2 linked regions of the Thiocystis violascens DSM 198 genome follow. The protein of the gene in region 1 binds, or shares a complex with, the protein of each later gene. Links are inferred from orthologs where the notes say so. Each region holds a gene or a part of one and is shown on either strand. Other genes may lie near its edges. The genes, in order: THIVI_RS05595 and smc.

The links.
Region 2: the proteins of THIVI_RS05595 (region 1) and smc are in contact, whole or in part, in a crystal structure (PDB 3ZGX), measured with the Bacillus subtilis proteins. The link is inferred for Thiocystis violascens DSM 198 from one-to-one orthologs.

The regions. Positions count from the first base shown.
Region 1 is NC_018012.1:1,237,488-1,246,739, reverse strand. What follows is about bases 3,594-6,454. They hold THIVI_RS05595 (segregation and condensation protein A), read left to right. Parts: upstream 3,594-4,557; coding sequence 4,558-5,352; downstream 5,353-6,454. Other genes in these bases: hslO (Hsp33 family molecular chaperone HslO), read right to left, coding at 5,905-6,454; scpB (SMC-Scp complex subunit ScpB), read left to right, coding at 5,333-5,932; THIVI_RS05600 (tryptophan--tRNA ligase), read left to right, coding at 3,594-4,271. Also shown: THIVI_RS05620 (hypothetical protein), read right to left, coding at 1-625; THIVI_RS05615 (PHP domain-containing protein), read left to right, coding at 836-1,717; THIVI_RS05610 (L-threonylcarbamoyladenylate synthase), read left to right, coding at 1,745-2,368; THIVI_RS05605 (site-2 protease family protein), read left to right, coding at 2,368-3,039; more of THIVI_RS05600, read left to right, coding at 3,054-3,593; more of hslO, read right to left, coding at 6,455-6,777; THIVI_RS05580 (metallophosphoesterase family protein), read right to left, coding at 6,964-7,824; THIVI_RS05575 (MTH1187 family thiamine-binding protein), read right to left, coding at 7,873-8,205; THIVI_RS05570 (hypothetical protein), read left to right, coding at 8,346-8,807; THIVI_RS05565 (DUF6489 family protein), read left to right, coding at 8,883-9,155; THIVI_RS05560 (Lcl C-terminal domain-containing protein), read left to right, coding at 9,224-9,252. UniProt on the Bacillus subtilis protein: Participates in chromosomal partition during cell division. May act via the formation of a condensin-like complex containing Smc and ScpB that pull DNA away from mid-cell into both cell halves.
Region 2 is NC_018012.1:4,848,639-4,859,159, reverse strand. The notes cover bases 6,392-10,521. They hold smc (chromosome segregation protein SMC), read right to left. Parts: upstream 10,192-10,521; coding sequence 6,592-10,191; downstream 6,392-6,591. Other genes in these bases: THIVI_RS21685 (glycogen synthase), read right to left, coding at 10,220-10,521; THIVI_RS21695 (cell division protein ZipA), read right to left, coding at 6,392-6,502. Outside these bases: katG (catalase/peroxidase HPI), read right to left, coding at 1-814; THIVI_RS21720 (hypothetical protein), read left to right, coding at 1,398-1,925; THIVI_RS21710 (carbonic anhydrase), read right to left, coding at 2,372-3,181; THIVI_RS21705 (hypothetical protein), read right to left, coding at 3,186-3,458; NAD-dependent DNA ligase LigA, read right to left, coding at 3,495-5,738; more of THIVI_RS21695, read right to left, coding at 5,741-6,391. UniProt on the Bacillus subtilis protein: Required for chromosome condensation and partitioning.

The sequences.
Region 1 (9,252 bases):
CTTCTGGCAGATGCTCAACGACGTCGGCAAAGGCCTCTTCCATCAGCGCGGGCTGGTGGCTGCGGGTGGCGACAATGGCGCGGTTGAGCAGCAGGACGCGCCAGGGTCGCGCGGGGTTTGTCGTTTCCGATTCCAGCGCGCGTTCGAGGCCGATGCCGTCGATGATTTCCCGCATGAGCCCGAAAAGCTCCACGAGTTGATCGGGTTCGCGAAGGCTGTTGGCCAGTTCGGCGGTAGCATTGATAACGGGTTCCGGATGCGACAGCTCGCCGCCGCGGCGAAGCAGCCAGCAGCAGAACGGGAGCGTGAGTCGCTCAAGGGCGCGCGCCTGCGGCGGCAGGTTCAGACGTCTGGCCAACTCGGCGAGTTGGATGAGCAGAGCGATCCCATGATCGAGGAGAACCGCGGGCTCCGAGCCGGTGGCGTCGCGGAGTGCGCGGGCGGATTCCTCCAGCGTATCCTGTTCGGCGGCGCGGATGAGGTCGAACAGGCGTTCGAGCCCGATCAGGATCACTCGTGGATTCGGCTCGATGGGCGTTTCCGATTCATCGAAGGCGCGCAGAATCTCGTCGCCAGATTCGACGAGCTGGTCCGCGATGTAGGACATATCGATGGGTGGCAGCATGGCGAGCAAGCATCTCTTGATACAAAACAACGGCGTGATCGCGAACGAGCTTAAACCGCGTCCAGCGTGCAATGCATCCTTGTAAGCGGCCTTCGCCTTGCGCTGACTCTCGACGATCGGCGGGACGCGAACTGAAAGCATAGCAACTCGATGGATCTCCGTCTTGCCGATGCGCTCACGCGGTCTCGCGCCTTCGGTTAAACTAGCGCGATGAACTCCAAGCATGATTTGCACACTCACTCGACCGCGTCCGACGGCACCCTGACGCCTGACGCGCTGGTGCGCCGCGCCGCGGCCGCTGGCGTGACCGTGATGGCGCTCACCGATCACGATACGACCGAGGGCGTGGCGGAGGCCGATGCGGCCGCCCGTGACCTGGGGATCGCCTTGATTCCAGGGGCCGAGATTTCGGTGACCTGGGGTGCGCGCACCGTGCATGTCGTGGGTTTGAATCTCGACATCGAGAACCCGTTGCTTCAGGCCGGGCTCGCTGGTTTGATGGAGTTTCGCGCCTGGCGGGCCGAGGAAATCGGGCGCCGGCTGGCGAAGCATGGCATCGATCAGGCGTATGAGGGAGCGCGTGCGCTTTCCAACGGAATCCTGATCGGCCGCACGCATTTCGCCCGTTTTCTGGTGGGTCAGCGGTTGGCCGCCGACAACGCCGAGGTCTTCAAGCGTTTTCTCGTCAGCGGCAAACCGGGCCATGTCGCCGGACAATGGGCGACCCTGGAGGCAGCGGTCGGCTGGATTCGCGCGGCCGGCGGTCAGGCGGTGATCGCCCATCCGGCCCGCTACGGACTGACGCGCACCCGGATACAGCGTCTGCTCGGCGAATTTCGCGAACTCGGCGGCGCGGCGGTCGAGGTGGTGACCGGCAGTCACAGCCGGGATGACGCCTTTACCTTCGCGCGCCATGCGCGCGAACAACGTCTGCTCGCATCCAAGGGGTCGGATTTTCATGGGCCGGAAAATCCCTGGCTCGAACTCGGTCGTCTGCCGCCGCTGCCGGAGGGTTGCATCCCGATCTGGCACGATTGGCCCGACCTGGAGAGCCACTGTGCACCGCCCCTGGCCGCGCTTGGCGTCGCCTGATTGGAGTCGAGAGGATAAGGAATCGACATGGCGCAATTCTTTCAAATTCATCCGGAAAACCCACAGGCGCGGCTGGTGCGCCGGGCGGTCGAGATTCTGCTGGAAGGCGGCGTGGTGGTCTATCCGACCGATTCGTCCTATGCCTTGGGCTGTCAGATCGGCGAGAAATCGGCCATGGAGCGTATCCGCCGCCTCCGTCGGCTGGATGACAAGCACAATTTCACCCTGGTCTGCCGCGATCTTTCCGAGATCACCACCTATGCCCGCATCGACAATCAGGCGTTCCGGTTGCTGAAAACCTTGACGCCCGGCCCTTACACCTTCATTCACGAGGCCACCAAGCAAGTGCCGCGACGCCTGCTGCACCCCAAGCGCAAGGCGATCGGCATCCGGGTGCCCGATCATGAAATCTGTCGCGCGCTGCTGACCGAACTCAATCAACCCATCCTGAGCACCACGCTGATTCTGCCGGATGACGATCAACCGCTGACGGATCCCTATGAAATGCGCGAACTGCTCGACAAGCATGTCGACCTGGTGATCGACGGCGGTTTCTGCGGCCTGGAGCCGACCACCGTGGTGGACATGACCGCCGACCCCCCGGCGCTGGTCCGACTTGGCAAGGGCGACGCGACCCTCTTCGAGGAATAATGGAAACGCTTAATCAGATGCAACTTCTGGCCGTGTTGGCCATCCCGGTCATTTTCGCGATCACCGTGCACGAGGCCGCCCACGGCTGGGTCGCGAATCGGCTCGGCGACAAGACCGCCTCCATGCTCGGGCGCGTGACCTTCAATCCCATCCGGCATATCGATCCGGTCGGGACTATCCTGGTGCCCTCGCTGACCTTTCTGTTCACCGGAATGCTGTTCGGCTGGGCCAAGCCGGTGCCGGTCAACTGGCGCAATCTGCGTCATCCCCGGCGCGACATGGCGCTGGTGGCAGTGGCCGGGCCGGGCGCCAACCTCTTCATGGCGCTGCTCTGGGGTTTGATGATTCAACTGGGCCTGCTGCTCATGCCGACCAGTCAATGGGTTGCGCTGCCGCTGATTTACATGGGCGCCGCGGGCATTCTGATCAACGTCTTTCTCATGGTCCTGAATCTGGTGCCACTGTTGCCCCTGGATGGCGGACGGGTGTTGAATTCGCTCCTGCCGCCACGCCTTGCCGTCTATTTTTCCCGGCTGGAGCCCTTTGGGCTTGTCATCCTGCTGGCGCTGCTGGCCACTGGATTGCTCGGTTCCATTCTGTTTCCGCTCGTGATCGGCGTCGTCGATCTCCTGCCTGGCGCCGGCGCCGTGAAAACACTCTTCCATTTCTGACGCGAGGTTCCCCCTTGGCTTCTGCCTCCGCACAACACGCGCGCGTGCTTTCGGGCATGCGTCCCACGGGCCGGCTGCATCTCGGCCACTATCATGGTGTCCTGAAAAACTGGCTGGAGTTGCAGCACGAGTACGAGTGCTTCTTCTTCGTCGCCGACTGGCACGCGCTCACCACCCATTACGAGGATCCCTCGATCATCCCGGAGAGCACCCGTGAGTTGGTGATCGACTGGCTGGCCGCTGGGATCAATCCGGGCTCGGCGACCATCTTCGTCCAGTCGCGGGTACCCGAGCATGCCGAACTGCATCTGCTGCTCTCCATGATTACCCCGCTGGGCTGGCTGGAACGGGTGCCGACCTACAAGGATCAGCAGGAACGGCTCAAGGAACGCGATCTGGCGACCTACGGGTTTCTGGGCTATCCGCTGCTCCAGAGCGCCGACATCCTCGTCTACAAGGCCGGACAGGTGCCGGTGGGCGAGGATCAGGTCGCCCATGTCGAATTGACCCGCGAGGTCGCGCGTCGCTTCAATCATCTCTACGGACGCGAGCCGGGCTTCGAGGACAAGGCCGAGGAGGCCAAGCGCAAGATGGGCAAGAAGAACGCCAAGCTCTTCGACAGTCTCAAGCGCCGCTATCAGGAACAGGGCGATCAGGAGGCGTTGGAGGTCGCCCGCGCGCTGGTCGAGGGGCAGGGCAATATCACGCTCTCCGACCGCGAGCGTCTGCTCGGCTATCTGGAGGGCGGCGGTCGCGTCATCCTGCCCGAGCCGCAGCCGCTGCTCACCAAGGCGTCCAAAATGCCGGGGCTGGACGGGCAGAAGATGTCCAAGTCCTACCGCAACACCATCTCGTTGCGGGACACGCCCGCCGAGGTGGAAAAAGCGCTGCGGACCATGCCGACCGATCCCGCCCGCGTGCGCCGCACCGATCCCGGCGAGCCGGAAAAGTGTCCGGTGTGGCAGTTCCACCAGGTCTACTCCAACGAGCAGGTGCGCGATTGGGTCCAGCAGGGTTGCCGTTCGGCGGGGATCGGCTGTCTCGAATGCAAGCAGCCCATCGTCGACGGCGTGCTCGCCGAGTTGATGCCGATTCAGGCGCGCGCGCTGGAATACGAGGCTCAGCCCGAACTGGTGCGAAGCGTCCTCAACGAAGGCTGCGAGAAGGCGCGCGACGTCGCGCGCGAGACGCTCGAAGAGGTACGGCACGCCATGTCGCTGGTCATGGCCTGATCCTGCGATCGCCAACCATGGGAACGCCGACATGTTGTCGGCTATTCATGCGGAATGCCGACGGATGCCCCACACTCATTCAGAGAACGCCGAATCAGAAAACGCTGACAGAATGTCAGCCTCGCTACTCGCCGACACATTGTCGGCACTTCCAACAAAGGTCGAGTTACCGCCAAGATCCCGACTGCGAGACAACCGTTCCGGGTTGGGGGCGCCGCCACCGGACAACGGAGACAGTCCGCCCGCTACCGCGCCCATCGGTGTTCACCAGGAACTCCCCTTCGCCATGGTGCAGGGCGCGCCGCTCCTGAAGCTCCCGCTGGATCTCTACATCCCGCCGGACGCGCTGGAGGTCTTTCTCGATGCCTTCGAGGGACCGCTCGACCTGTTGCTCTATCTGATCAAGCGCCAGAATCTCGATATCCTGGACATCTCGATCGCCGACATCACCGCGCAATACATGGAATACGTGGATCTGATGACCGAACTGCGGCTGGAACTGGCGGCCGAGTATCTGGTCATGGCCGCGATGCTGGCCGAGATCAAATCGCGGATGCTGCTGCCGCGCTCCAGTGAGGCGGGAGAAGACGAGGAGGGCGACCCGCGCGCCGAGCTGATCCGCCGCCTTCAGGAATACGAACGCTTCAAGCAGGCCGCGCAGGATCTCGACACACTGCCGCGACTGGAACGGGATGTCTTCGCCGTCCATGCCGAGATCCCGCCGGGCCATTCGCAACGGGTGCCGCCCGAGGTCGATCTGCGAGAATTGTTGCTGGCGCTGCGTGGCGTGCTCTCGCGCGCCGATCTCTTCACCAGCCACCGGGTCGAAAAGGAATCGCTCTCGCTGCGCGAGCGCATGTCCCGGGTGATGGAGCGGCTGCATGGCGGCGGCTTTCTCTGTTTCACCGAACTTTTCGAGCTGGACGAAGGTCGTCCGGGCGCGGTCGTCACCTTTCTGGCCCTGCTGGAACTGATCAAATCCAGCATCCTGGAACTGGTTCAGACCGCGCCCTACGCGCCCATCCATGTCCGGCTACGCGAGTCGACACACCTGGAGCCCGATGACCTCGCCCTCGCTTAAACAGATCGCTGAGGCGGCGCTGATTGCCTTTGGCGGCCCACTGACCCTGGATCGCATTCTGGAACTTTTCCCCGAGGAGGAGCGCCCGGAGCGACCCCTGCTTCTGGACGCGATTCGGGAGCTGGAGACCGACTATCGGACGCGCGGGATCGAACTCGTGGAGATCGCCAGCGGTTATCGCATCCAGGTGCGCGCGAGCGTCGCGCCCTGGGTCGCGCGTCTGTGGGACGAAAAGGCGCCCCGGTATTCGCGCGCGCTGCTGGAGACGCTGTCCCTGATCGCCTACCGTCAACCCATCACCCGCGGCGAGATCGAGGACATCCGCGGGGTCGCCGTCAGCACCAACATCATCAAGACGCTCACCGAACGCGAGTGGGTGAGGGTGGTCGGACATCGCGACGTGCCCGGACGGCCCGCGCTCTATGCCACCACCCGCAAGTTCCTGGACTATTTCGGCCTGCGTTCGCTCAACGACCTGCCGCCGCTGGCCGCGATCCGCGATCCCGATTCCTTTTTGGGCGAGGAACTGAAGTCCAGCGATCCCAATCGCCCTCAGTGCTGCGACGCTGGCGGCGCATGATGGGTGTGTTCGGCGAAGAGTTGGCGGGCATCCACCCTGTCCAGGCGATATTCGCGATTGCAGAATTCGCAGTTGACCAGGACCGTGCCCTGTTCGTCGAGGATCTCGTTCACTTCAACCTCGCCCAGTAATCGGATCATCTCCTCGATGCGCGCTCGCGAACAGCCGCAACGGAAGGCGAGGGGATCCGGCTCGAACAAGCGCACCGGCTCTTCATGAAAGAGCCGGTAGAGCAGCCGGCCGCCAGGGAGGTCGATCAGTTCCGCCGGCGTCAAGGTGTCCGCGAGCAGGCAGATCCGTTCCCAGTCCTCGTTGCCCAGGCTGTCGCTCGGGAGCCGCTGAAGCAGTAGACCGGCGGCGCGCTGGCCGGTCGCCGCGAGCCACAAGCGGGTCGGCAGTTGTTCGGAATCGCTGAAATAGCGTTCGATGGCCGCCGACAGAGTGCATCCTTCGAGGGGGACGATGCCCTGATAAGGCTCGCCCTGATGGCGCTTGATGGTCAGCACCAGGCGCCCAGGGCCGAACAGATCGGCCAGTTCGCCCGTCGCGGGCACGTCGCCGTTCCAGGTGGCGAGTCCGCGTACCGTGCGCTCATGGGTCGCCTGGGCGACGAGGGTACGCATGGGTCCGGTGCCCTGGGCCTGCAGGATGAGCGAGCCGTCGAACTTGATGGTGGCGGCGAGCAGCGCGACCGCGGCCAGCGCCTCGCCGAGCGGACCGCGCACGCTGTCCGGATAGGCGTGGGTCGCCAGCACCGCGCGCCAACTGGCGTCCAGGTGCACCAGGTTGCCGCGAATGCCGGTGTGCTCGAACAGGAAACGCGAGAGTGTGTCGGAGTCGGTCATTCTGGTGGTCAGTGGTCAGTGGTCGGTGGCTAATGGTTAATGGCTAGGCGATTTCCGTGAAAGAGCCCACCCGTAGGAGCCCGCTTGCGGGCGACGCGATTCGCCAAGACGCCTTCCATGCGCGCCTCCGTCGCCCGCAAGCGGGCTCCTACGAGGTTTGACGCTTGGTCAAGTCATTTCCAGAAATCAACCTTGGTGTTCGGTGGCCGGTCGGTCCAGTGCCGCGAGGAATGCCGCGACGGCGGGTTCCAGCGGGCGTTCGCCGGCGAGCACTGCCGGTTCGTACTCGCGGCGCCAGCGCGGCATCAGGAGGCAGGCCCGGCGCCATTCCTCGAACAGAATGCGGGCCAGCGGTCCGCCTTCGTCGATGAATCCGGATTCGCGAAAATCCCGTTCGGCCCGCGCGCGATCATATTCGAAGCGGACGATCTTCCAGCGCCAGCGGCCGGCGCGCAGTTCCAGCAGGGCATAGCTGCCGCGCGGGTCGCCATCGAAGGGCGAGCCGACCGAGCCGACGTTGAGGATCGGCGTGCCGTCGAGCACGCGCTCCAGCGGGCGGTGCGTGTGGGCGGTGACGAAGAGCGCGATGTCCGGGGGCAGAGCATCCCGCAGATCCTCGTCCGGGACGTTGGCCGAGATGCCTTGACGATTGCTGGTCATGGTGCCATGGGTCACATGGACCCAGGTGTCCTCGCGGCCGCCATGAAAACACAGATGATCCGGCCAGTGCTCCATCGCCGCGATCCTCGGCCGAAGCTGACGATAGGTCCAGTCGGCGAAGCGCCGCATCTGTTCCTCCAACTCGGTCTTGGGCGCCTCGCGGGCGCAACGCTGGATCCAGGTCTCGTGATTGCCCTGGACCGGGAGCCAGCCGTGTTCCCGGCGCAGTTGGTCGAACAACTCCAGACAACCCAGACTGCTGGGGCCGCGGTTGACCAGATCGCCGGCCATGACCACCAGATCCGGATGCCAGGCGAGGATGTGCTCCACCGCCGTCTCCATGGCGGGAAGATTGGCCTGCACATCCGAAAAGATTGCGACCTTCATGGTGATGTTCCCCGTGCGTTGCAATGTCGACACCATACCGGGATCGGGCTAGGAGGAACACTCGACAGGACCATTGAGTTCGCCGATCCGCTCCCGAATCGAGTCGACCTTGCCCGCCAGACGCCCCAATGGTCCCTGACGGATGTCGAACTTGGCGATCGCGTAGACGCGCGCGCAGCCGCGTTCGTCGAGCAGCGACTGCGCGCGGGCGATCAGTTCGAGCGCCTCGGGCAGGGTCGCGGTCTCGACCGCCGTGCCCATGGGCGAGAGTCGATAGGCGTGGCCGCTGTCGCGGATCATGGCGATCACGGGAGCGACGAAAGCGCTGACGCTGATTCCCTGATCGGTGGGGAAGATGGCGAGATCGAGGATAACCGACATGCTGCTGGACCTGTTATGTTGAGGATGGCATGGTAACGTGTCAGCCATGGGATTGCCGCGCTCGGGTTGCCGGTCGTAGACTGGAGACACTTCGAGAATGCCTGACAAGACGCCGCAACGAGCCGGATTTGAGATCGACCATGACACTAGAAACCGACGCCGCCGAACCCGACTGGGACACCCCCCTGTCGCTGACCATCACCCCGGCATTGCTCATCCATGCATTAATGGGGACGGCGAGCGCGGTCCACACGGGTTGGAGCAGTTGCGTCGACGAGACCCTGCTGTTATCCAATCTGGTGGCCATGGACGATACCGCCGGAAACTATATTCGTCTGGCCGAGCAGGAATTCGTCGATGACGAACAACCCGATATCCTCTGGCACGACTGGACCCTGGAGTTGCGGATCGGTTCGCTGCTGACCACGGGCCATTGGCAGTGCCCGTCCACGGCCCATCCATCCGAATGGGACTGGAACGCGCGCGAGGCGTCCGGTGCCTTTGAGCGTGCCTGTACCCTGATCGGACGACGAGTGCGGCGAGCGATGACGGTCGAGGAGCCGACGTCCGCCGATCCGGTGCCGCGCACCAGCCGTCATTGACGTTCGCGTCCACGTACCACGACAGTTGAACCGAAAATCAGCCGCGGCCTGTTGCCGTGTCCCTCGGAGAGCATCATGAAGGTTACCGTCGATTTTGACATCACCCCGGACGAGGTTCGCAAATTGTTTGGCCTGCCGGATGTGGAGGCATTTCAGCGCCAGATGATGGATGACATTCGCGAGCGCATGATGGCCGGGGTCGAGGGCTATGACCCCATCAAATTGTTCCAGCCCTATCTGGCGGGAACCATGGCCTCCTGGGACATGTTCCAGAAAATGTTGACCAACGTCCCTGGCATGTCCGGCGCGGGAGCCGCCGCGTCGGACGCGACAACCGGGAAGAAGTAGCCATTCAACCGCGTCCGCCATGGCCAGCATGGTTTGTGCCTAGGCGCTGGCCTTGCATCGATCAACGCATGTCGCCGTTGACGCGGTTGAACAAGAT
Region 2 (10,521 bases), 3.6 Mb from region 1 along the record:
CCTGCTGCTCGATGGGAGCCGCCGCCGGTTCCGCGCCCACGCACTCGGACGGTTTGCCCGCGCCATGGGTTTTGCCGAAGGTGTGGCCGCCGGCGATCAGGGCGACGGTCTCTTCATCGTTCATGGCCATGCGGCCGAAGGCCACGCGGATCTGCTCGGCGGCCGCAAGCGGGTCCGGGTTCCCGGCGGGGCCTTCCGGATTCACATAGATGAGGCCCATCTGCGTGGCCGCGAGTGGGTTCTCCAGCTTCCCTTGTTCGTCGTAGCGCTCCCGCCCCAGCATGTCGGCTTCCGGACCCCAGTTGACCATCTCTGGCTCCCAGTCGTCCGCTCGGCCGCCGGCGAAGCCAAAGGTCTTGAAACCCATATCCTCCATAGCGACGGTACCGGCCAGGACCATCAAGTCGCCCCAGGAGATGTTGCGGCCGTACTTCTGCTTGATCGGCCAGAGCAGGCGCCGCGCCTTGTCGAGGTTGACATTGTCGGGCCAACTATTGAGCGGATCGAAGCGCTGCTGGCCGCCACCGGCGCCGCCGCGCCCGTCCGAGACGCGGTAGGTGCCGGCGCTGTGCCAGGCCATGCGGATGAACAGGGGGCCATAGTGGCCGAAGTCGGCCGGCCACCAGTCCTGGGAGGTGGTCATCAGCGCCTTGAGATCCGTCTTCAGGGCCTCGAAATCAAGGCTGGCGAAGGCTGTTGCGTAATCGAAGCGCTCGCCGTAAGGGTTGGACGCCGGATCGTGGTCGCGCAGCGGCTGGAGATTGAGCTGATCAGGCCACCAGAATTGGTTGGGCCTCGGCTTGCCGGACGCCATGGCCGAGGCTTGGATATCGGCTATCGGCGCAGTGGTACTCGCCTGAGTCACGGCCGTGTCTGCCGGGCTGCCGGCATCGGCACGACTGGGCTTCCGAACCCAGTCGAACGAGGGCAGAGAGAGACCGAGCCCCAGGGGAGCCTCGCTGAGGGGCAGGTTAGGCTCGGTCTCGGCTTGGGCGACAGGAACTGCGGGAGCGGTGAGAAGCGCGGACATGATGGCGGCGGGGATGGTTGCTCGGCGCATTGTTTTGTCTCCTCGTCATTGGTGAATCGAATGATCTCTCGCGAAGCCCGCGTTTTTCCCGGCTTGACCGTGCTCCAGAGCCGGTCCGCGGTAGGCACATGGAGCACATATTCCGCGCTCTAGTACCTTGATGAAGAATGAACCGATCGGAAGAACGACTCCAATCGGAACGGAAGATCGACACGACAGGGAAATTCAATGGATGGACGAAGGGAGAAGCTATCTTCCGGAATAGAAAACCGTTTAGGGGCGATTTAAATCGCCCCTAGAACACTCGAAATTGGGATACTCATTCCCGGATATCGCCTAAGGACCAAAGCATGGGGAAATATCCAGCATGAGCGAGCCATCGCACCAAACGAATCGACCCGAGCCGCTCGATACAGACCTGATCGACGCGGGCCTCTGGCCCTCCGCCGACTATCGCCGCCAGGTCGAGCGTCTGCGCGCCGCCGTTGGCGAGACCCTCTATCTGGTCGAACTGGTCGAGAGCGCCATTCAACTCGGCGTGCAGCTCACCGGCCAGCCCTTCGAGTTGCTTGGGGTCATCGACTTCCCGCGCCCCGACCCGACGCGCGGGCTGGCCCCGCACCTGCTGCTGCTCGACGACGGACGCGGGGTGAACCTAGGGCGGATCGCCCGCGTCAGCCGCCGCCCCTTTGCACCCGCGTCGGCGGATCTGCTGTATCTGGACCAGGCCGCCCATCAACATCTGCTGTTCGCCGAGCGGCGTCTGTCGCGCGATTTTCTGACCGCGCGCAGCCGGGCTGCGCTGGGCGAGTGTCTGGGCTATGCACCGCCCGAGTTGGCCCGGCTCCTCGCCGGTCCGCCGGACGACAAGACGGATCTGGGGAGAGGGATATAGCTAAGGGTTGGAATTTCTGGTCGCGGCGCACATCGTTCGCACCGTTGCCGTGACTCCCACACTTGAGGGCGTTCTGGTCGGGTACGACCTTGCAAGCGAGCGAGAAGCGCAGTTGAACTGCCGTGTCACGACACGTCACGCGGGATTGCCAAAGGATGGGAATGAAGCGGATCAAGCGTTTGATTTGATTGGCGCGCCCGACAGGATTCGAACCTGTGACCCCAGCCTTCGGAGGGCTGTACTCTATCCATCTGAGCTACGGGCGCAGACCAAGTATTATGGATGTCGGACGCGCTTCCGTCAAAGGCAATTTTGCCGGCTCAAACAGTGTTCGGCATGGCTTGGCATTCGCCGTCTCCTGAAGTAACTCGTGGCGATGCCCTCGAACCGCGAATAATGGGATGGTCAGCCACGCTCCTCCAACGCGCCCAGACACAGTCTGAACCTCACTGCCTGAACAACGAAAAGACCGGCCGTCCGTTGAGCGGCTGAAGCGGACGCGCATTCGCGCCCACCGCCTGGGCGATCCGCTGAATCTGCCAGGGACTGACTTCGAGCGCTTCCTTCATGACAAACCACAGCACGGGCTCGGTACAGGGCGGGGTGACCAGCGATCCGACATAGCGAAAATAACTGTGATCGGTCGGTAACAGAAAAATTGGATTGATCCCGACCTGGCGGTGTCTCACCTGTTCCCCGCCACGCATCGGCAGATATTCAAGGATGCGCGACAGGATGCGGTTTTCGCGCTCGCCCGCGCGAACCGGCACCGCGACAATGACGTACCCCCCCTGACGATCACGATGCACCAGATGGATTTCGGCCTCGGCCGTGACGCCATTGAAACCGTGTTCTCCCGGTACATGAAAATTGAACTCCTCCAGATCGTAGGCATCGCCGCGCACCAGCAGGGCGCTTCCGGGAGGCGAAAGAACATGCACGCCATGCCCGTTATTGACGGCCTCAAGGCGTTGGGAGCGGTACTGGAAACTCAGCGGGGTAAAGGCGGCCGGCTGCGTTTGCGCCAGATCGACCGGAGATTGCGACAGCCCCTTGACGCAGGTCTCGTTCGCCGCGTCCAGATCGCCCCAGTGCGCCGGACCCGACTCGCCCGCATAGCTCCAACGCGGGCCGGAAGCGTCCGAGGCGGCGGCAATGCTCGATCCGCTACCTGCGGCAGCGATCAGCGTGACCAGGAAAACGAAGGCGCGGCGCGGCGCTCGGATACAACCGTCAAGCAGGATCGTATCGACCATGTTCTCAAGCCCCGCGCTTCTTGATGCGATCGATCGAAACCACCTGGACGCTCTGGGGCTCGTCGGCATAATAGGGACGCTCGCCGCCGCGTCCCTGCTCGTCGGCCAGTTCCTTTTCGCGCGCCGCGATCAAACCCAGGCACTTCCGCACGTCCTGGATGGTGGCGTCCGACAGCGGATGACGCATTCCAGGCGGCGGTGTCACATCCTTCACGATCGCCGACAGGGTCCAGCGCATGGCGATCAGGATTTCCTGTTCTTTCGTCAGGTCGGTCATGGTGTCTCCAATTGCGGTAGTGGTTTGGGGCGATTCTTATTCTTGAACGAGCAGGGCCGCAAGTCCGGCCTCGTCGAGCACCGGGATGCCGAGCGCCCGCGCTTTGTCGAGCTTCGAGCCAGCGGCCTCGCCCGCCAGCAGATAATCGGTTTTGCTGGAGAGGCTGCCCGAGACCCTGGCGCCGAATCCTTGCAACTGCTCCTTGATCGCATCGCGCGGGCGACTCAGCGTGCCCGTGATGACGAAGGTCTTTCCGGTCAGCGGCGATGCGCCTGCGGCGCTCGGTTGGGGTGCGGTCTCCGGCCAGCGAATTCCAGCCGCCAGCAGTCGCGCGATGGCCTCGCGATTGTGCGCCTGGGCAAAAAAACCGGCGAGATGGGCCGCGACCACGGGGCCGACGCCTTCGACCAGACGGGCGCTGTTCCAATAGAGATCCTCCAGCCCGGCCAGACGCAGCGCCTGAAGACTCCCGAAGCGCTCCGCCAGCAGGGACGCGCGCGCCGGCGTCAGACCGCGAATCCCGAGTCCGGTCAGCCAGTCCGCCAGGTTGCCGTCTGTCTCCTGCTCTGGGTGCTCGACCAGAAAACGGTGCAGCGCGGTTGCGGTCTCGATGCCGATCCCCTTGATCCCGCGCTCCCGGACAAAATCGGATTCGCGCGCCTGCATCAGAGACGCCATCCCGTCGAAGCGCGCGGCCAAGGCCTGCGCGGTGGTCTCGCCGACCTCCCGAATCCCGAGCGCGAAGATGAAGCGGGCGAAGCTGGTCTCCTTGCTCCGCTCCAGCGCCGCGAGCAGGTTCGCGGCCGATTTTTCGCCCATGCGTTCGAGTCTGGCGAGCTGTTCCGGTGTCAGGCGATAGAGATCGGCGGGCTCGCGCACCCAATCCAGATCCACCAGTTGCTCGATCAGCTTCTCGCCCAAACCCTCGATATCCATCGCGCGGCGCGAGGCGAAATGCCGGATCGCCTCCTTGCGCTGGGCGGGGCAATAAAGTCCGCCGGTACAGCGGGCCACCGCCTCGCCCTCCGGACGGATCACATCGGAGCCGCAAACGGGGCACTGGCTCGGCAATTCGACCGCGCGGACATCCGGCGGACGGCGCTCGGGGACGACCCGCACGACCTCCGGGATCACCTCGCCGGCGCGGCGCACGATGACGGTATCGCCGATGCGCACATCCTTGCGAATCACCTCGTCCATGTTGTGCAGGGTGGCGTTCGCGACGGTCACGCCTCCGACCTGCACGGGCCGCAGTCGCGCGACCGGCGTCACCGCGCCGGTCCGTCCGACCTGAAACTCCACCGCCTCGACCTGGGTGAGTTCCTCCTGGGCCGGAAATTTGCGGGCGACCGCCCAGCGCGGATGATGCGCGGTCGCCCCGAGACGCACCTGATCCGCCAGTCGATCGACCTTGAACACCACGCCATCGATGTCGTAATCCAGCGCGTCGCGGCGCTCGCCAAGCGCATCGAAGTAGGCACGGCAGCCGTCCAGCCCCCGCACCTGTTGCAGTTCTTTTGAGATCGGCACGCCCCAGGCAGCCAGGCGTTGCAGCATGACGAACTGACTCTCGCCGGCTGACGCCGAAAGTTCACCCCAGCCATAACAGCAGAAGGCCAGCGGCCGCCCGGCGGTGATCCGCGCGTCGAGCTGGCGCAGGCTCCCGGCCGCCGCGTTGCGCGGGTTGGCGAAGGGTGTCCGACCCTTGCGCCGCATCTCCGCGTTCAGCCGCGCGAACCCGGCGCGGGTCATATAGATCTCCCCGCGAACCTCCAGGATCGCCGGCCAATCCTCCCCGAGCAGACGCAGCGGAATCGTCTGAATGGTGCGCGCGTTCTGCGTCACGTCCTCGCCGGTCGTCCCATCGCCCCGCGTGGCGGCCTGGATCAGAATGCCCTGTTCGTAACGCAGGTTCACGGCCAGACCGTCAAGCTTGGGCTCGGCGAGGTAGAGAATCGGAGCGTCGTCTTGAAAGGACTTGGCAAGGCGCTGATGGAATTCCAGCAGTTCCGCGTCGCTCATCGCGTTATCGAGCGAGATCATGGGGATGCGATGACGGACGGCGAGAAACTCGGGGCGGGGCTGGCCGCCGACTCGCTGAGTCGGCGAATCGGGCGTCACAAGCGCCGGATACTCGGCCTCCAGCGCCTGAAGTTCGCGGATCAGGCGGTCATATTCGGCATCCGGGATCTCCGGATCGTCGAGTACGTAATAGCGATGATTGTGATAGCGGATTCGTGCGCGCAGGGACTCGGCGCGCCGATGCGCATCATCGGGCATGCTCACCGCCGACCGGTCCTTGACCAATGCAGCTGATGGTTGAGCACCGCCTTGCGCATCTCGTCCTGCTTCTTCACCGTCAGCGAACGCCGGGTGTCGTCGAGGACATCGCCATTGAGTGAAATGGCCAGCTTGCGCGCCGTGGCGATCATCTCGTCAAGGATGGTCATGTCTTCCGGGTTGCCCTCCAGTTGCGCGAACAACATGAGACCGGGAGTCGAAAAATCCTCCATGTCGTCGAAGGGGAAGGTTCCCGGCTTGACCATGTTCGCCATACTGAAATAGACCCGGGTCTCGTCGTCGAACTCGTCGAGACAATGAAAGATGTCCATCTCGCCCGGATGCAGTCCGCACGACTCGGCCATGTCCATCAGTGCCGGCCCCGGAAACGGCTGTCCGCGCGCACTGACGCTGACCTGAATCAACAGCGGTTCGAGCTTGGACCCGGACGCGACAGGCCTGGACTCGGGGCGAGGCGCATCCTCGCTCTTGACGTCATCGCCATCCCATTGGTTTTCGGAGCGCGACACCGATCTTGCGTGGACAGTGGCCCGGTCTTCATCCAGTGCGCCAAGCGTTGGCTCCTGCTTGCCTTTATGTACACCATAAGGCGAATCGACATCCTCTTCGGCATCGAAATCCTCCTCGTATCCCTCTTCTTCCGCGTCCGCTTCTTTCTCGCGGTGGCGTTCCCACAGATAGAGAAGCAGAATCATCAAGGCGCCGACGACAATCAGGATCAGGCGGATGGTATTGGGGTCCATGCGAATTCTGGTTGTAGAAATAATGTGAAATGTGTTCGTCGAGTATATCAACGTGCGTCGAGGCTGTATTGTCCCGCAATGACGCCCATTCAGGAAACCGCCGCCAGCCGAACCGCCTCGTCCACGTCCACCGAGACCAGACGCGAGACGCCCGGCTCGTGCATGGTGACCCCCAGCAGATGGTCGGCAATCTCCATCGTCACCTTGTTATGGCTGATGAAGATGAACTGAACCCGCTCCGACATCGAACGGACCAGCTCGCAAAAACGCACCACGTTGGCGTCGTCCAGCGGCGCGTCCACCTCGTCGAGCATGCAAAAAGGCGCCGGATTGAGCTGAAAAATGGCGAACACCAGGGCGACCGCGGTCAGCGCCTTCTCGCCGCCGGAGAGCAGATGAATGGTCGAGTTGCGCTTGCCCGGCGGCCGCGCCATGACACTGACCCCGGTCTCCAGCAAATCCTCGTCAGTGAGTGTCAGATAGGCTTGTCCGCCGCCGAACAGACGCGGGAAAATCTCCCGGAATCCCTGATCGACCCGGTCATAGGTTTCCTTGAAGCGGTGGCGCGTCTCCCGGTCGATCTTGCGAATAGCCTGCTCCAGCGTCTCCAATGAGCGCGTGATGTCCTCGTGTTGAGCATCCAGATACGTCTTGCGCTGCGACTGTTCCTTGAATTCGTCGATCGCGGCCAGGTTGATGGCACCCAGGCGCTGGATGCGCGCGCCGACCTTGGACAGTTCCTCCTGCCACACCGCCTCGCCGTCCTCGGCCGCGCTCGCGGCGCGCGCCGCGTCGTCCATGGACGCCAGCACCGCCGCCGGAACGGTATCCGACTCGGCAAGCTGTTCCTCCAGGGTCCGCCGCCGCACCAGACGCTCCTGACGTTCGAGCCGCAGGGCATCCAGGCCGCGCTGATTCGCATGAACCCCCTGCTCCACCCGCAGGCGTTCCTGTTCCAGCCCGCGCACCTCGGCATCGAGCGACTCGCGCCGGTTGCGGGCATCGCCGAGCGCCTGTTCGACCTCGACCCGCAACGCCAGATGTTCGTCGAGCCGTTCGCGTTGTTCGAGCAGCGGCTCGACGTCTTCCTCCAGCGCATCCTGCAACGCGTCGCGCCGCTCGCTCAGTTGGGTCTGCTGCTCATCTGCGCGCGTCAGGCTCTGCTGGGTCGCCGCCCGCGCGGCCCGGTTGGATTCGACACTGACCCGCAGACCCTGGCTCCGCTCGCGGCAGGCGCGCTCGCGCTCGCGCCCCTGGGCGACCGTCGAGCGCAGACGGTCGCGCTCTTGCACCATGAAGTCACGCCGCTCGGCCAGCGCATCCATCTCGGCCAGGTGTTCGTGAAGACGCTCTCGGGTCTCTTCCATCTCGGCGATGGCGTCGGCGGTCTGTTGATCGAGTTCGAGCCGTTCGTCGGCCAGCGCCCGCAGACGTTCCTGCTGATGCTCGCGACGGGTGCGCGCGCTACTGAGTTCGGCCCGCAGACTGGATAACTCGCGCTCCAGCACCGTGCGTTGCTGATCCATGGCCAGACGCGACTGTTCCGCCTCGGCCCGCGCCGCGCGCAACTGCTCCGCGTCCGCCAACAGGGCCGATTCATCCGCCAGCAGATCCGCGATCTCGCTTCGCAGCGATTTGACGGCATCCGCCCGCGCCAGCACACCGCCACCGTCCTCGGTCGCCGGCGCGCCCAACCAGTTGCGACCGACCTGCACGCCCTCGCGAGTGATCAGACGTTCGCCTGGCCCCAGAGTCTCGCGCGCATCGAGCGCGTCCGCGAGTCCCTCGGCAACCCGCACGCCTCCCAGCAGACTCGCCAGCGACCAGGGCGCACGCACTCTGGACACCAGCGTGTCGAGCGCATCGTCCGACCGCGCACCTTCCTCTGTGCCAAGCTCCCTCGCCCCTTCCTCCTTGCCCCTTGCCCCTTGCCCCTTGCCCCCTTCCCCAAGGGCAGGCGTTGTATCCAACAGCACCAACCCCGGCAGCAGCGGCTCGGCCACCGTGCCATGCCGATCCAGCCCGGTCGTTCCCACCGCCCGCAGCGCGTCGCCCAGCAAGGTTTCCACCGCCGTTTCCCAGCCGGCGTCAACTTCAAGATGATCGACCAGACGGGGCGCCTCCGCGAGCCCCTGACGCGCGAGCCACGCGGCGCGCTCGCCATCCCGGTCGGCGAGCGCCGCCTCCTGCAAGGCGCTCAGCGAGGCCAGGCGTCCCCGCGACTCCTGAAGCCCCGTGCGCAGCCGGTCGAGTTCGTCGGCCAATTCACGCAGCGCCGACTCCCGACGTTCCAGATCCTCGGCGCAACCCTGTTGATGCGACTCGACCTCGCCGATCTGCTCTTCAAGCCCGAGTTCCCGTTCGGTCAGCTCTTCGATCCGCGTCGCGACATCGCCCGCGTCCAGACGCGCGGCCTCCTCCTCGATGCGGCGCAGACGCTCCCGATCACGCCCGACACGCTGTTCCAGCGCATTCATGCGCGCCCGCTCGACCTGCGCCTGCTGGGCGGGACGGGCCGACGCCTGATTGAAAGCGTCCCACTCGGACTCCCAGACCTTGAGTTGATCCTCGGCGGTCATCAAAACCCCGACGGCCTCGCCCAGCGCCTGTTCGGCCGCCTGCCATTCGGGCTCGTCGCGCGCCAACTCGCCCGCGATCTCGGTCAGGCGTGTCTGATCGCGCTCCAGATGGCGTTCGGCCTCGTACAACTCCTGTTCCAGCCGGACCAATTCGGCCTCGCGCCGGCCGCGCGCCTCCGCGGCGAACTGGATCGCCTGCTCGGCCCGCGCGATTTCCGCTCCCACGGCATAGAAACGCCCCTGCACCTCGTTGAAGCTGTCCGAAGCGGCGTTCTGATCCTCGCGCCGCGCCTCGATATCCGCCTCCAAGCGACGCTGTCGCGCGATCCCGGACTCGGTGGCGTTTTCCGCCTCGGCCAGCAGACGCTCCTGGCGCTCAATCTCCACGTCCAGCGCACGCCAGCGCAGCGCCTTCAACTCCAGATCCAGACGCCGCTCGTCGGCCCGAAGCTGGGTGTATTTCTCCGCGGTGGCGGCCTGACGCTCCAGATGCTGAAGTTGCTTGCCCACCTCCTCGCGCAGATCGTCGAGTCGGTCCAGATTCTCGCGGGTGTGACGGATGCGGGTTTCGGTCTCGCGCCGCCGCTCCTTGTACTTGGAAATCCCCGCCGCTTCCTCCAGAAAGAGCCGCAGATCCTCCGGGCGCGACTCGATGATCCGCGTGATCATCCCCTGTTCGATGATGGCGTAGGAGCGCGGCCCCAGACCGGTGCCGAGAAACAGATCCTGAATGTCGCGCCGACGGCAGCGCGAGCCGTTGAGAAAATAGCCGGACTGACCGTCGCGCGAGACCTGGCGCTTGACCGCGATCTGATTGAAGGCCGCGTACTCGCCGCCGACCCCGCCGTCGCTGTTGTCGAACACCAATTCGATGCTGGCCACGCCCACCGGCTTGCGCCCGGTACTGCCGTTGAAGATGACATCGGCCATCGACTCGCCGCGCAGCATCTTGGCCGAGCTTTCGCCCATCACCCAGCGCACGGCATCGATTACATTGGACTTGCCGCAGCCGTTCGGCCCGACGACGCCCACCAGATTGCTTGGGAACGAGACCGTCGTGGGATCGACGAACGACTTGAATCCGGCCAGCCTGATCTTTTCGAGTCTCATGTCTCAATACTGACGCGCGGTTCTGCCGCTACGCGCGAATCTGCGCGTAGATGTCGAGATACTGTTGACCGGGTAGGCTCCAGGAAAAATCGGCGCGCATGCCGTTGACCCGCAATTGCCGAAAATATTCCGGGAAGCCCCGCCACAGACCGATCGCGCGGCTCAGGGCGCTCTCCAGTCCGGCCTCGGTGAGGTCGTCGAAGAGATAGCCATTGCGCACCTCGAAGGGTTTGTCCGAATAATTGGCATCGAACACCGTGTCCGCCAGCCCCCCGACGCGCCGGACCACGGGCACCACGCCATACTTCATGGCGATCATCTGGGTCAGCC